2 linked regions of the Mesorhizobium opportunistum WSM2075 genome follow. The protein of the gene in region 1 interacts with the protein of each later gene in a pairwise test. Links are inferred from orthologs where the notes say so. Each region holds a gene or a part of one and is shown on either strand. Other genes may lie near its edges. The genes, in order: MESOP_RS24350 and MESOP_RS07710.

Region 1 (6,210 bases):
TCGGCGCTCTGCCCGCCGCGGCCATCATCCGCAAGATGGGCCAGCGCGGCGGCTTTATGACCGGAACCGTCGTCACCGCGCTTGGCGGCCTGGTTGCCACCTTCGCGCTTTTCCATGGCAGTTTCTGGCTATTCGCGTTCGCGCTGCTGGTGATCGGCATCGGCGGTGCCTTCGTCCAGCAGTTCCGCTTCGCCGCCGCCGACAACGCACCACCGGAGTTCAAGGCGCGCGCCATCTCCTTCGTGCTGGCGGGCGGCATCATCACCGCCATCCTTGGGCCGCAGATCGTCATCTTCACCCGCGAACTGTTCGCGCCGGTGATGTTTGCCGGATCGTTCGCCGCCATCCTGCCGCTTGCCGCGGCCGGCGCCATCATCCTGTCCTTCCTGCAACTGCCGGCGAGGGCGCCCGGCAGGGTGGAAATCGTCGACAGCGACGCAAGACTGTTGGCGGAAATCGTGACCAAGCCCCGTTTCGTCGCGGCGCTGTTCTGTGCGGTCGGCAGCTATGCGCTGATGAGCTTCGTCATGACCGGCGCACCGCTGGCCATGGTCGGCTGCGGCCTGTCGGAGGATGATGCGACGCTGGGCATCTCCTGGCACGTCATGGCGATGTTCGCGCCGAGCTTCTTCACCGGCTCGCTGATCCATCGTTTCGGCGCCGAACGCATTGTCGCCATCGGCCTGCTGCTGCTGATCGGCTGTGGTGCCGTAGCTTTGTCGGGCCTGGCGCTGTGGCAGTTCTGGACGGCTCTCATCCTGCTTGGCCTCGGCTGGAACTTTGCCTTCATCGGCGCCACCGCGATGGTGGCGGCCAGCTACCGGACGTCGGAAAAGGGCAAGGTGCAGGGCTTCCACGACTTTGTCCTGTTCGGCTCCGTCGCCTGCGCTTCGCTGATGTCGGGCATGGTCTACAACGCCTGGGGCTGGACCATGCTGAATTGGATGATCTTCCCGGTTGCCGTGCTCTGTTTCGTGGCGCTGGGCGCGCTGAAGGTGACGAGCGCGCGTCCGGCTTGACGTTAAAACCTATGCGTCCGGCGGCAGAACCTGAAGCACCCGCGCTATGAACATGTGGAACTCGGCCATGTAGTTGCGCAGGAAATCCTCGGTGGATTCGACCGTCACTTCGCCGTCGTCCGTTATCAGTCCCGGGGTGAACTGGATGTAGGCCTCTGGGGCATTCATCTGGGGTGAGTTGCAGAAGCTCAGAACGCTGCGCAGGCTTTGCTGGGCGACAGCGGTTGCGATGGCGCCCGGCGATGTCCCGATGACGGCGGACGGTTTGCGCGCGAATGAATTCTTTCCATAGGGGCGGCTGGCCCAATCGATCGCGTTCTTCAATCCTCCAGGGATCGAGCGATTGTACTCCGGCGTGACGAACAGCACGGCCTGGACGGACGCGATCGCCTTCTTGAAATCCTGGGCGACCTGCGGGAAATCGGCGTCGTAGTCGTAGCTGTAAAGGGGCAGATCCCTGAAGGGGATTTCGGTCATTTCAAGTTCCGGAGGAGCCAGTTGAACGAGCGCCTTCGCGAGCTTGCGGTTGATGGATCCCCGGGCAAGACTGCCGATGAGGTAGCCGACTTTGTGTATGGCCATGACACGCTCTCCGTGTTTGCCACCCCGCACCCTCACTGCATTATCCGCCAGATGGCGGCAGATCGCCAGCGTCGCCTCGAAATTGCCCTTCCCAACAAAAATATTGCGTCTGTGCCCATTGTTATGAAACCGTGTGCCCCGACTGGCCGTTGAAGCCATGCTCATATGCGGCGGCCGCACTACGGTTCACAGCAAGGGATTTTCACGATGTTTTCAGTCAAGGTTCTGGCCAGCGCGGCATTGGCGCTCGGCATCACAATGGCATCCGCCAGCGCCCAGGTGGTTGTCTCCTCGAAGATCGACACCGAGGGTGGCGTGCTCGGCAACATCATCCAGTTGGTCCTCAACGCCAACAACATCAAGACGACCGACCGCATCCAACTCGGCGGCACGCCGGTGGTGCGCAAGGCGATCACCGCCGGCGAGATCGACATCTATCCCGAATACACCGGCAATGCCGCCTTCTTCTTCGAGAAGGCCGACGACCCCGTGTGGAAGGATGCCGCCAAGGCCTATGAGACGGCAAAGAAGCTCGACTACGACGCCAACAAGATCGTCTGGCTGTCGCCGGCGCCCGCCAACAACACCTGGGCGATCGCATTGCGCAAGGAAGTGGCCGACACCAACAAGCTCGCCACGCTCTCCGACTTCGGCAAATATGTCGCGGGCGGCGGTCAGGTGGTGCTGGCGGCATCCGCCGAGTTCGTCAATTCGGCGGCAGCCTTGCCGGCCTTCCAGACCACCTATGGTTTCAAGCTGAAGCCTGAGCAGTTGATCACGCTCTCCGGCGGCGACACGGCGGCGACCATCGCCGCGGCCGCCAATCAGACCAGCGGCGCCAACGCCGCCATGGTCTACGGCACCGACGGCGGCATCGCGCCGTCCGGTCTTGTCGTGCTGGAGGACGACAAGGGCGTGCAGCCGGTCTACCAGCCGGCGCCGATCATCCGCGAATCCGTGCTCAAGCAACATCCCGAGATCGAGACGCTGCTGAAGCCGGTCTTCGCCAAGCTCGACCTCGTCACCCTGCAGGAACTGAACGGCCGCGTGCAGGTCGGTGGCGAGCCGGTCAAGGGCGTCGCCGAGGGCTTTTTGAAGAAGAACGGGTTTTTGAAGTAGTCAGCCAGAGATCGTGACGTTGGTGCGAGGCGCCCCCCTCTGGAAGCTGTTGATCTCCCCCCTTGCGGGGGAAATGTCCGGCAGGACAGAGGGGGGTGCTGTCCCGCCGACCTCTCAACCCGTTACAGCTGCGGGCTTCGACAGGATTGCTTCTGAACAAGCCAACGATCGAAAGTTGGCGATCCTTCACACCCCCCTCTGGCCTGCCGGCCATCTCCCCCGCAAGGGGGGAGATCGGATATCGCGTCGGCTTTCGCCAATCGCCAGCCAGCCGTGCGCAACATGGCAAGTCGCCACCCAAGTGGGGCGGCCATGACCCTCCGCTTCGACAAGCTCGGCGTGGTCATCGCCGCGATTGCGGCCTACGCGGCGTTCCTTGCCCCCTTCGCCACGTTCCGCGCCAACCGCATCGTCCCTGGCCAGCCGCGCTCGATTCTCGAGGCGCTGCCGGCAATCACCGGGCCGTTGCTTTTGGCGATCGTGGTCACGGCAGCGCTCATAGCACTGTTCAAGACGCCGCTCGTGCTGCGGCTTGCCGCCAGCGTGGTTGCGCTGGTCGCGCTCGCAGTGCTTGTCGGCGTCGCCGGCACATTTCTGACGCCGGCCGGCAACACGTTTGCCAGGGTGTCGCCGGCCTCTGGTTTCTGGATATTCATCTTCGCCTTCACGCTTTTGCTGGCGGACGTGCTGACGCGCCTGAACCTGTCGCCCTCGGCCCGTGTCGGCGTGCTGCTCGCCGCCGCCGCGGCCATTGGCCTGCTTTTGGTGTCGGGGGCCTGGAACGACCTTTCCATCCTCAAGGAATACGCCAACCGCGCCGACAGTTTCTGGGCCGAAGGCTCCAAGCATGTGACCCTGGCGCTCGGCTCCCTGCTTGCCGCGGTGGTCGTCGGCCTGCCGCTCGGCATCCTCTGCCATCGCGTCGAAAGGCTGCGGGCCGGCGTGCTCAACGTGCTCAACATCATCCAGACCATTCCCTCGATCGCGCTGTTCGGCCTGCTGATCGCGCCGCTCGGCTGGGTCGCTACGCATGTGCCGGGGGCTGCCGCGCTCGGCATCCGCGGCATCGGCACGGCACCTGCTTTCGTCGCCCTGTTCCTCTATTCGCTGCTGCCGGTGGTGGCCAACACCGTGGTCGGCCTCGCCGGGGTGCCGCGAGCCGCCAACGATGCGGCGCGCGGCATGGGCATGACCGAACGCCAGCGCCTGTTCGGCGTCGAGTTTCCACTGGCCTTTCCGGTGATCCTGACCGGCATCCGCATCGTGCTGGTGCAGAACATCGGCCTCGCCACCATCGCAGCACTGATCGGCGGCGGCGGCTTTGGCGTGTTCGTCTTCCAGGGCGTCGGCCAGACGGCGATGGACCTTGTGCTGCTCGGCGCGGTGCCAACCGTGGCGCTCGCCTTCGCCGCCGCCATCATCCTCGATGCGGTGATCGAAATGACTGCCACCAAGCGCAGGGTTGAAACGGCATGATCGAGATCGAAGGCATTACCAAGCGCTACGACGCGACAACGGTGGTCGACGACGTGTCGATGGTCATCGAGCCGCGCACCATCGCGGTCATTGTCGGCACCTCGGGCTCCGGCAAGACGACGCTGCTGCGCATGATCAACCGGCTGGTCGAACCGACCGCCGGCATCATCAAGCTCGACGGCGCCGACAATCGCTCGGTGCCCGGTTACGAACTGCGCCGCAGCATCGGTTATGCCATCCAGGGCCATGGCCTGTTTCCGCACCGAACCGTGGCGCAGAACATCGCCACCGTGCCGGTGCTGCTCGGTTGGGACAAGGCCCGTATCGATGCGCGCGTGGACGAGTTGATGACGCTCTACCAGCTCGATCCCCGGGAATTCGGGCCGCGCTACCCGCACGAATTGTCCGGCGGTCAGCAGCAGCGCGTCGGCGTTGCCCGCGCGCTCGCCGCCGAACCCAACGTGCTGCTGATGGACGAGCCGTTCGGCGCGCTCGACCCGATCATCCGCACCAAGGCGCAGGAAGACCTGCTGGCCATCCAGAAGCGCTTCGGCACCACCATCATCCTCGTCACCCACGACATGGAGGAAGCCGTGCATATGGGCGACAAGATCGCCGTGATGGATGCCGGCAAGCTCGTGCAATACGCCAAGCCCGCCGAGATCCTGGCAAACCCGGCCAGCAGCTTCGTCGAGACCCTGGTCGGCGCCAGCGAACGGCCATTCAGGCTGTTGTCGCTCGGGCGGGTGCGCGACGCTGTCGAGAAGGGCGCCGCCGATGGCGAGGCGATCCCCGGTGACGCCAGCCAGCGCGATGCGCTGGCTGAACTCCTCTGGTCGGGCCGGCCGGCGCTGCCGGTGAAAGGCGCCGACGGCAAGCCGCTCGGCCGCGTCACGGTGGACGGGCTGGTCAAGCGCGCGGCGAGGCCAGCATGAAGGCCTGGCTGCCTTTGCTGCTCAGGCTTGCGCTGGTGGTGCTGCTCGTTGCCTTCGTCACCAGCCCTGGATGGTTCGAGCCGCTGCTGAAACCGCTGACCGAAAACAACGCTCCTGTGATCTACAACCAGGGCAGCCTGCTGACGCTGACGCTTTTGCATCTGCGCACCGTGCTGATCGCCACCGTCGCCGCGACCATCGTCGCGGTGGCCTTGGCTATCCTCGTCACCAGGCCGGCCGGCGCCGAATTCCTGCCCTTGTCGCGCAGCCTGGTCAACATCGGCCAGACCTTTCCGCCAGTGGCGGTGCTGGCGCTCGCGGTGCCGGCTGTCGGCTTCGGCGAGAAGCCGACACTGATTGCGCTGTTTCTCTATGGCTTGCTGCCGATCTTCGAAAATGCGCTGACCGGGCTGACGACGCTCCCAGCCAACGTCGTCGAGGCGGCGCGCGGCGCCGGCATGACCGGCTGGCAGCGGCTGACCAAGGTCGAACTGCCGCTCAGCGCGCCGATCATCCTTGGCGGCATCAGGCTGTCGGTGGTGATCAGCCTGGCCACGGCCACCATCGGCTCGACCGTGGCCGCCAGGACGTTGGGGGAGGTCATCATTGCCGGCCTGTTGTCGAACAACTTGGCCTTCATCCTGCAGGGCGGCCTGATCGTGGCCGCACTTGCCGTGCTGATCTATGACGGCCTGTCGGCCGTCGAGCACTACGCGGCGCGGCGCATGGGACGCCAGGCGGAGTAGCTCTTGAGGGCGCTGGCGGTGATTCCCTTGCGTCATTTCAATCGATCTAAATGAAAGACCACACGGGCAGGACCGTCGCGGCTTTTGTCTTTTGGGCGAAAGCCGGGCAAAAACCGAACAATATCTTGACGTTCGCGACCCTGTTTCGCATACACCGCTGCGAAGAGGCGGATTCCGTTCGCGGATCCGGTCTTTGTCTCAACGGCCCAGGGAGGGGTTCTTTTGGGCCATCAATCGAGGAAAATCCGGCAATGACAATTATTTCCGCCGTCATCGCCTGCGGTCTGCTTTCTGTCCTTTACGCCATCTGGGCGACACGTTCGGTTCTCGCGT
Region 2 (6,162 bases), 3.4 Mb from region 1 along the record:
ACCGAGACGCCGCAGCGCTCCAGCGTGCGCGCCAGGATGTCGGCGCAGGTGGCGGCGACAGTGATCGGCCGGCCGCGCATCGAGCCGGAATTATCGAGCACCAGCGTCACCACCGTGTCGCGGAATTTGGTGTCACGCTCCTGCTTGAAGGACAGCGGCTGCATCGGGTCGATGACGACGCGCACCAGGCGCGCCGGGTCAAGGTAACCCTCTTCCAGGTCGAAATCCCAGGACCGGTTCTGCTGCGCCATCAGGCGGCGCTGCAGCCGGTTAGCGAGCCGCCCGACGACGCCGGACAGATTGGCAAGCTGCTTGTCGAGGAAGGCGCGCAGCCGGTCGAGCTCTTCTTCTTCGCAAAGCTCCTCGGCCCCGACCGTCTCGTCGAAAGCGGTGGTGAAGACCTTGTAGTCGATTTCCTTCGGCAGGTTGGTGAAGGGATTGTCGTTGCGGCGCGCCTCGCCGGGCGTCTCAGCATCGGCATCGTCATCGTCGGACAGATCGTCGGCGGTGGCGTCGGACGCTTCCGTCTCGGACGACTGCTCATCGTCGGCCGAAGCTTCGGCGTCCTCTGACTGCGACTGCTCGGAGCCGGAATCCTCTTCGCCGCCCTCCTCGCTCTGCTCCTCGCCTTGCGGCTGGTTGTCGTCATTGTCCTCGGAGTCTTCCGTCTCCTGGTCGTCGCCGAGTTCCTCGGCCATTTCCATGGAGGCGAGCATCTCGCGCACGACGCGGGCGAAGGCCTGCTGGTCCTCGAGCTTGGCCGACAAGCCTTCGAGATCGGCCTTGGCCTTTTCCTCGACCCAGGGGCGCCAGAGCTCGACCAGCCGCTCGCCGCTCTTCGGGATCGACCTTCCGGTCAGCTTCTCGCGCACCATCAGCGCCAGCGCTTCCTCGATCGGTGCGTCGGCCTTGTCCTTGACGTCGATGAGGTTGGCCTTGGCGTATTTGTCCTCCAGCATCGAGCCGATATTGTCGGCGACGCCTTGCATGGCGCGGCTGCCGATCGCCTCGACACGGGCCTGCTCGACCGCGTCATAGATGGCGCGGGCCGCCTTGCCTTCCGGCGCCAGCTTGGTGTGGATGCGCTGATCGTGGCAGGCGCGCTTCAGCGCCATGGAATCGCCGAGGCCGCGGGTAATCGCAATGTCGGTCTTCGATGCCTTCTTCGGCAGTTCGGGCAAGCGCGCGCGGCTGCCGGCGAGCGCCGGCCTATCCTTGGCGAAGCCGACTTCCATTTCCTTGTCGCCGGCAATGGCGCGCATGCAGACGGTAACGGCGCGCTTGAAGCTATCGGCTTCAGACCCCGTCTTCGACTTGTTGCGCGTGTTGTCGCCCGGACCCGCCATCGAGACTCTGCTTAGCCCAGCACCACGTTGGCCGCGCTCTCCGGCAGATCCTCGCCGAAGGCACGCTGGTAGAACTCGGCCACTACCGAGCGTTCCAGTTCGTCGCACTTGTTCAGGAAGGTCAGCCGGAACGCCATGCCTATATTGCCGAAGATCTCGGCATTCTCGGCCCAGGTGATGACGGTACGCGGGCTCATCACCGTCGACAGATCGCCGTTGATGAAGGCTGAGCGCGTCATGTCGGCGACGCGCACCATCTTGTTGACGATGTCCTTGCCCTTGCCGTCGCGATAGTGCTTGGCCTTGGCCAGCACGATGTTCACTTCATTGTCGTGCGGCAGATAGTTCAGCGTGGTGACGATCGACCAGCGGTCCATCTGCGCCTGGTTGATCTGCTGCGTGCCGTGATAGAGGCCGGTGGTGTCGCCGAGACCCACCGTGTTGGCGGTCGAGAACAGCCGGAACGCCGGATGCGGACGTATGACCCGGCTCTGGTCGAGCAGCGTCAGCCGGCCCGAGGATTCCAGGACGCGTTGGATGACGAACATCACGTCCGGACGCCCGGCGTCATACTCGTCGAAGCACAGCGCGACATTGTGCTGATAGGCCCAAGGCAGGATGCCGTCGCGGAATTCGGTGATCTGCAGCCCGTCCTTGACGACGATGGCGTCCTTGCCGACGAGATCGATACGGCTGACATGGCTGTCGAGGTTGACGCGCACGCAGGGCCAGTTGAGGCGGGCGGCGACCTGTTCGATATGGGTCGACTTGCCGGTGCCGTGATAGCCCGAGACCATGACGCGGCGGTTGTAGGCGAAGCCGGCAAGGATCGCCAAGGTGGTCGCCTTGTCGAACAGATAGTCCGGATCGATGTCCGGCACATGTTCGCTGGTTACCGAATAGGCCGGCACCACCATCTTGGAGTCGAAGCCGAATTTGTCCTTCACCGAGACCGTTGTGTCGGGCAGGTTGGCGATGTCGCGATCGACCTTGTTCATATCTCTCAACGTCTCCACGGGCGAAACGTCCCGTTTCGCCGGCAATCGATTTTGTTCGGGGGCGGTCTTAAAGCCTTTTCCACCCTTATGAAAGTTGGAAAACGACACAAACCATAGGGTCGCTCAGCACAGGCCCGCCTGTTTGAGCACGCGATAGGCCTGCAGCACATCGCGGAACCGGTCTTCCGAACCTCTGTCGCCACCATTCGCATCCGGATGGTGGCGCTTCACCAGTTCCTTATAGCGCGCCTTGATATCCTTGCCAGTCGCCTTTGTATCAAGGCCAAGCGTTTCCAGCGCCTTGGCCTCAAGCGGCTTGGCCTTGCGCTCGCGCGCCTCACGCGGATCCTTCGGCCCCTTGAACAGATCGAACGGGTCGCGCATGCGGTTGTAGTAGCCGGCGCGGCCGGAGCGCATCTGCGCCATATCGGGCGACGAACGTGTCGAGGCGCCGTTGACGCCCATCTTCCAGGTCGGCCGGTGGCCGGTCATCGCTTCCTTCTGGAAGCGTGCGACCTCGGTGTCCGGCACGCCGGAGAAGTAGTTGAAGCCCTTGTTGTACTCGCGCACATGGTCGAAGCAGAAGCGGAAATACTCGCCCTCCTTCATCCGCCCGACCGGCGCGCGATGGGTGCCCGCCTCCTTGCAGCCGTCCCACTGGCAAATCGGCGAATGCGACTTCAGCTCCGCGTCCTTGTCGGGGCGGACGCGAATCTTCTCGAAATATTTGGGGTACGGCTTCATCTGACCCATTTATGGGGCGTTCGCAGATGCGAAACAAGAATTGACATTTTCGCGATCATCGCCCTAACCGCTGAATCGCGGCATAAAGCAGGCGAATGGCGGATTTTGTTGCGCGGTAGCGGCCCCCGTATGAACCGGTTTTCGGTTTTCACGCTGGCGCGCCGGCCATATGTGGTGAACGGAGACGACTATGTCCATACAGGCGACCATGGAAGACAAGATCAACAAGGCATTTTCGCCGGAGCGGCTGGTGATCATCAACGAAAGCCATCTTCATGCCGGCCACCATCATCACGGCTCCGACCATCACGGCGTCTATGACGGCACCGGCGAGACGCATTTTCGCGTCCGTGTCGTCGCGTCCGCCTTTGCCGGCATGAACCGCATCGACCGCCACCGCGCCGTCAACGAACTGCTCGCCGACGAATTGAAGGCCGGCGTGCACGCGCTGGCGATCGAACCGGCGGCTCCCGGCGAAAAGACCCGCTGGTAGGCCAGCCAGCCCTGTCACGGGCGCTCAGAGCACCGCTTCGATCAGGAACGGCCCCCGCCGCGACAAGGCACTGTCCAGAAGCGCATCGAACCGTTCGCAGGTCTCGGCGCGCGCGGCCTCCACGCCCATGCCTTTTGCCAGCGAGACCCAGTCCAGCGGCGGATGGTCGAGGTCGAGCATGCGCCTGGCGTTCTCGCCGATCGCCCCGACGCCGACATTCTTCATCTCGCCATGCAGGATGGCGTAGGTGCGGTTGGAAAAGACGATCGTCACCACATCGAGATTTTCCCGGGCCTGGGTCCACAGCCCCTGCACCGTGTACATGCCGCTGCCGTCGGCCTCCAGATTGATCACCTTGCGGTCGGGACAGGCGACTGCCGCCCCGGTCGCCATCGGGATGCCGCCGCCGATCGATCCGCCCGTACCCATCATGTAGTCGTGCGGCGCCGCATATGCCGACAGCGCGAAAAAGCGCCGCGCCGAGGTGACCGCTTCGTCGCAGATGATCGCATTGTCCGGCAGCTTGCGCGCCACCGACAGCGCGATGGCATCTTCGGTCAACTTGCCATTCGGCGTTGCCTCGTCCGGGAAAGCGGCCGCGAACGCCGTCTGCTGCGATGGCTTGATGCCCAGTTCCTCGCGAAGCGCTTCCAGCGCCGCATGGAGATCGTCGCCATGGGCGGCGAGCGTCAGCACCTGACAGTCTTCGCGGACCAGCCGTCCGGGTTTTCCCGGATAGGCGAAGAAGGCGACCGGCTCCTTGCCGCCGACCAGCACCAGGACGTCGATGTCCCTGAGCAGCGCCGTCGCGGCATCGACCGGATAGGGAATACGGGTCGGCGCCACGCGCCCGCGTCCGCGCTGCATCCGCGCGGTCAGGACCTCGCTGAACAGACGGACACCGCCTGCGGTGGAAATCTGGCCGGCAATGTCGAGCGCATCGGCGCGCGCGGCGCGCCCGCGCACGATCATGCCGACCCGCCCCGGAGCGGCACGGATCGCCGCGGCGATCTTGCGTACGGCGTCCATGTCGGCGGCTCGCGTCGGCGCCAGCTTCACCTTGCCGACCGGGACCGCGCCGACTTCACCCCAGGCGGCATCCGCCGGCAGGATCAGCGTCGCGACGCCCGGCGGCGTCAGCGAGGCGCGAAAGGCGGCTTCGGCTGCCGGCGCGACATCCTCAGGACCTTTGACGCGGCCGACCCAGTTCGACATCGGCGCCGCGAGGCCCTCGATATCGCTGGTGAGTGGTGCGTCGAGCGGCAAATGATAGGAGGCATGGTCGCCGACGATGTTGATCATCGGGCTCAAGGCGCGCCGGGCGTTGTGCATGTTGGCCAGGCCATTGGCCAGACCAGGCCCCGTATGCAGCAAAGTCGCGGCGGGACGGTCGGTCATGCGCGCATAGCCGTCGGCGGCACCGGTCACCACGCCCTCGAAAAGGCCGAGCACGCAACGCATCCGCGGTTTGCGGTCAAGCGCGGCGACGAAATGCATTTCGGATGTGCCGGGATTGGCGAAACAGACCGTCACGTCATTGGCCAAAAGCACATCGCACAGGACATCGGCGCCATTCATGCAATTTTTCTCCCCATCACGAAGCCAATAGCACTCGCCGATGGCCGCACGGCAATATCCCGCCGCCGCTTTTGGTCTGATCCAGTGCCGCTGACGCCTGCGCTCCCCTTCAGCCGACCGTCGACTTCAGGAAAGCCAGCGCGGCCGCCGTCAGCGCGTCGCCGTCTTCGCCGAAATCGCGATTGATCGACATGTGCGTATAGGCGCTGCCGTCGAACAGCGTGACCTTGGTACCGGTGGCGCGCAAGCGCTCGGCAAAGGCTTTCGACTCCTCGCCGCGACCCTCGGCGCGGGAATAGGCGATGAAGGTCGGCGGATGCTTGCTGCCGTCGACATGGCTCGCCGGCGACAATGCCGCCCATTGCGATGGATCGGAAAACACCCGGGCATAGGCTCGCACCATACCGCCATTTTTCTCAAGCCTGGCGAGATCATAGGCCCTGGTATCGTCGAGAAGCAGCCCGGCGACGCCTGGCAGCCCGCCGCGCATTCCCGTCAGCGCGATCAGATGGCAGCCGGCCGAATGCCCCATGCCGACGATGCGCCTGGGATCACCGCCATGCCCGGCAATATTGGCCCTGACATAGGCATAGGCCTTTTCGACATCGCTGGCCTGGGTGGCGACATCCACCTGCGGCAGCATGCGATAGTCGATGGAAACGAAGCAGAACCCATTGGCGAGCAGGAAAGCCGGCTTTGCACCCACCTGGCTGCGTTTGCCGAACTGCCAGGCCCCGCCATGGACGAAAAACACCACCGGCAGGTTTTTCGCGCCATCGGGAGCATAGATGTCGAGTTTGGCCGGCCCATAGTCGAAGGTCGTTGGCGCGGGCTGGCGCAGGCGCCATGCCGCCGATGCTCCCAATGGCAACAGCGCCGTCACCGCGGCCAGAATCAGGCTTCGTCGATCGATCATCATGGTCTCCCGACCGTATCGGCCAAAGAGTGCCCGCAGGCGCCACGAGCGTCCAGTCAAGGATTGGTAATACCAGAGGTACGGCTT

The links.
Region 2: the proteins of MESOP_RS24350 (region 1) and MESOP_RS07710 interact in binary tests that used the Escherichia coli proteins (3 or more experiments, as listed by UniProt). The link is inferred for Mesorhizobium opportunistum WSM2075 from one-to-one orthologs.

What each region holds. Positions count from the first base shown.
Region 1 is NC_015675.1:5,027,339-5,033,548, reverse strand. Bases 2,127-5,114 are described here. They hold MESOP_RS24350 (ABC transporter permease), read left to right. Parts: upstream 2,127-3,032; coding sequence 3,033-4,196; downstream 4,197-5,114. Other genes in these bases: MESOP_RS24345 (ABC transporter ATP-binding protein), read left to right, coding at 4,193-5,114; osmF (glycine betaine ABC transporter substrate-binding protein OsmF), read left to right, coding at 2,127-2,720. In the rest of the region: MESOP_RS24365 (MFS transporter), read left to right, coding at 1-1,019; MESOP_RS24360 (NADPH-dependent FMN reductase), read right to left, coding at 1,029-1,601; more of osmF, read left to right, coding at 1,809-2,126; more of MESOP_RS24345, read left to right, coding at 5,115-5,131; MESOP_RS24340 (ABC transporter permease), read left to right, coding at 5,128-5,877; MESOP_RS24335 (sodium-translocating pyrophosphatase), read left to right, coding at 6,129-6,210.
Region 2 is NC_015675.1:1,614,642-1,620,803, reverse strand. The notes cover bases 1,990-4,929. They hold MESOP_RS07710 (BolA family protein), read left to right. Parts: upstream 1,990-3,278; coding sequence 3,279-3,581; downstream 3,582-4,929. Other genes in these bases: MESOP_RS07705 (acetolactate synthase large subunit), read right to left, coding at 3,606-4,929; MESOP_RS07715 (J domain-containing protein), read right to left, coding at 2,468-3,097; cobS (cobaltochelatase subunit CobS), read right to left, coding at 1,990-2,344. Outside these bases: cobaltochelatase subunit CobT, read right to left, coding at 1-1,346; more of cobS, read right to left, coding at 1,358-1,989; more of MESOP_RS07705, read right to left, coding at 4,930-5,159; MESOP_RS07700 (alpha/beta hydrolase), read right to left, coding at 5,269-6,075. UniProt on the Escherichia coli protein: Transcriptional regulator that plays an important role in general stress response. Has many effects on cell morphology, cell growth and cell division. Acts by regulating the transcription of many genes, including dacA (PBP-5), dacC (PBP-6), ampC and mreB.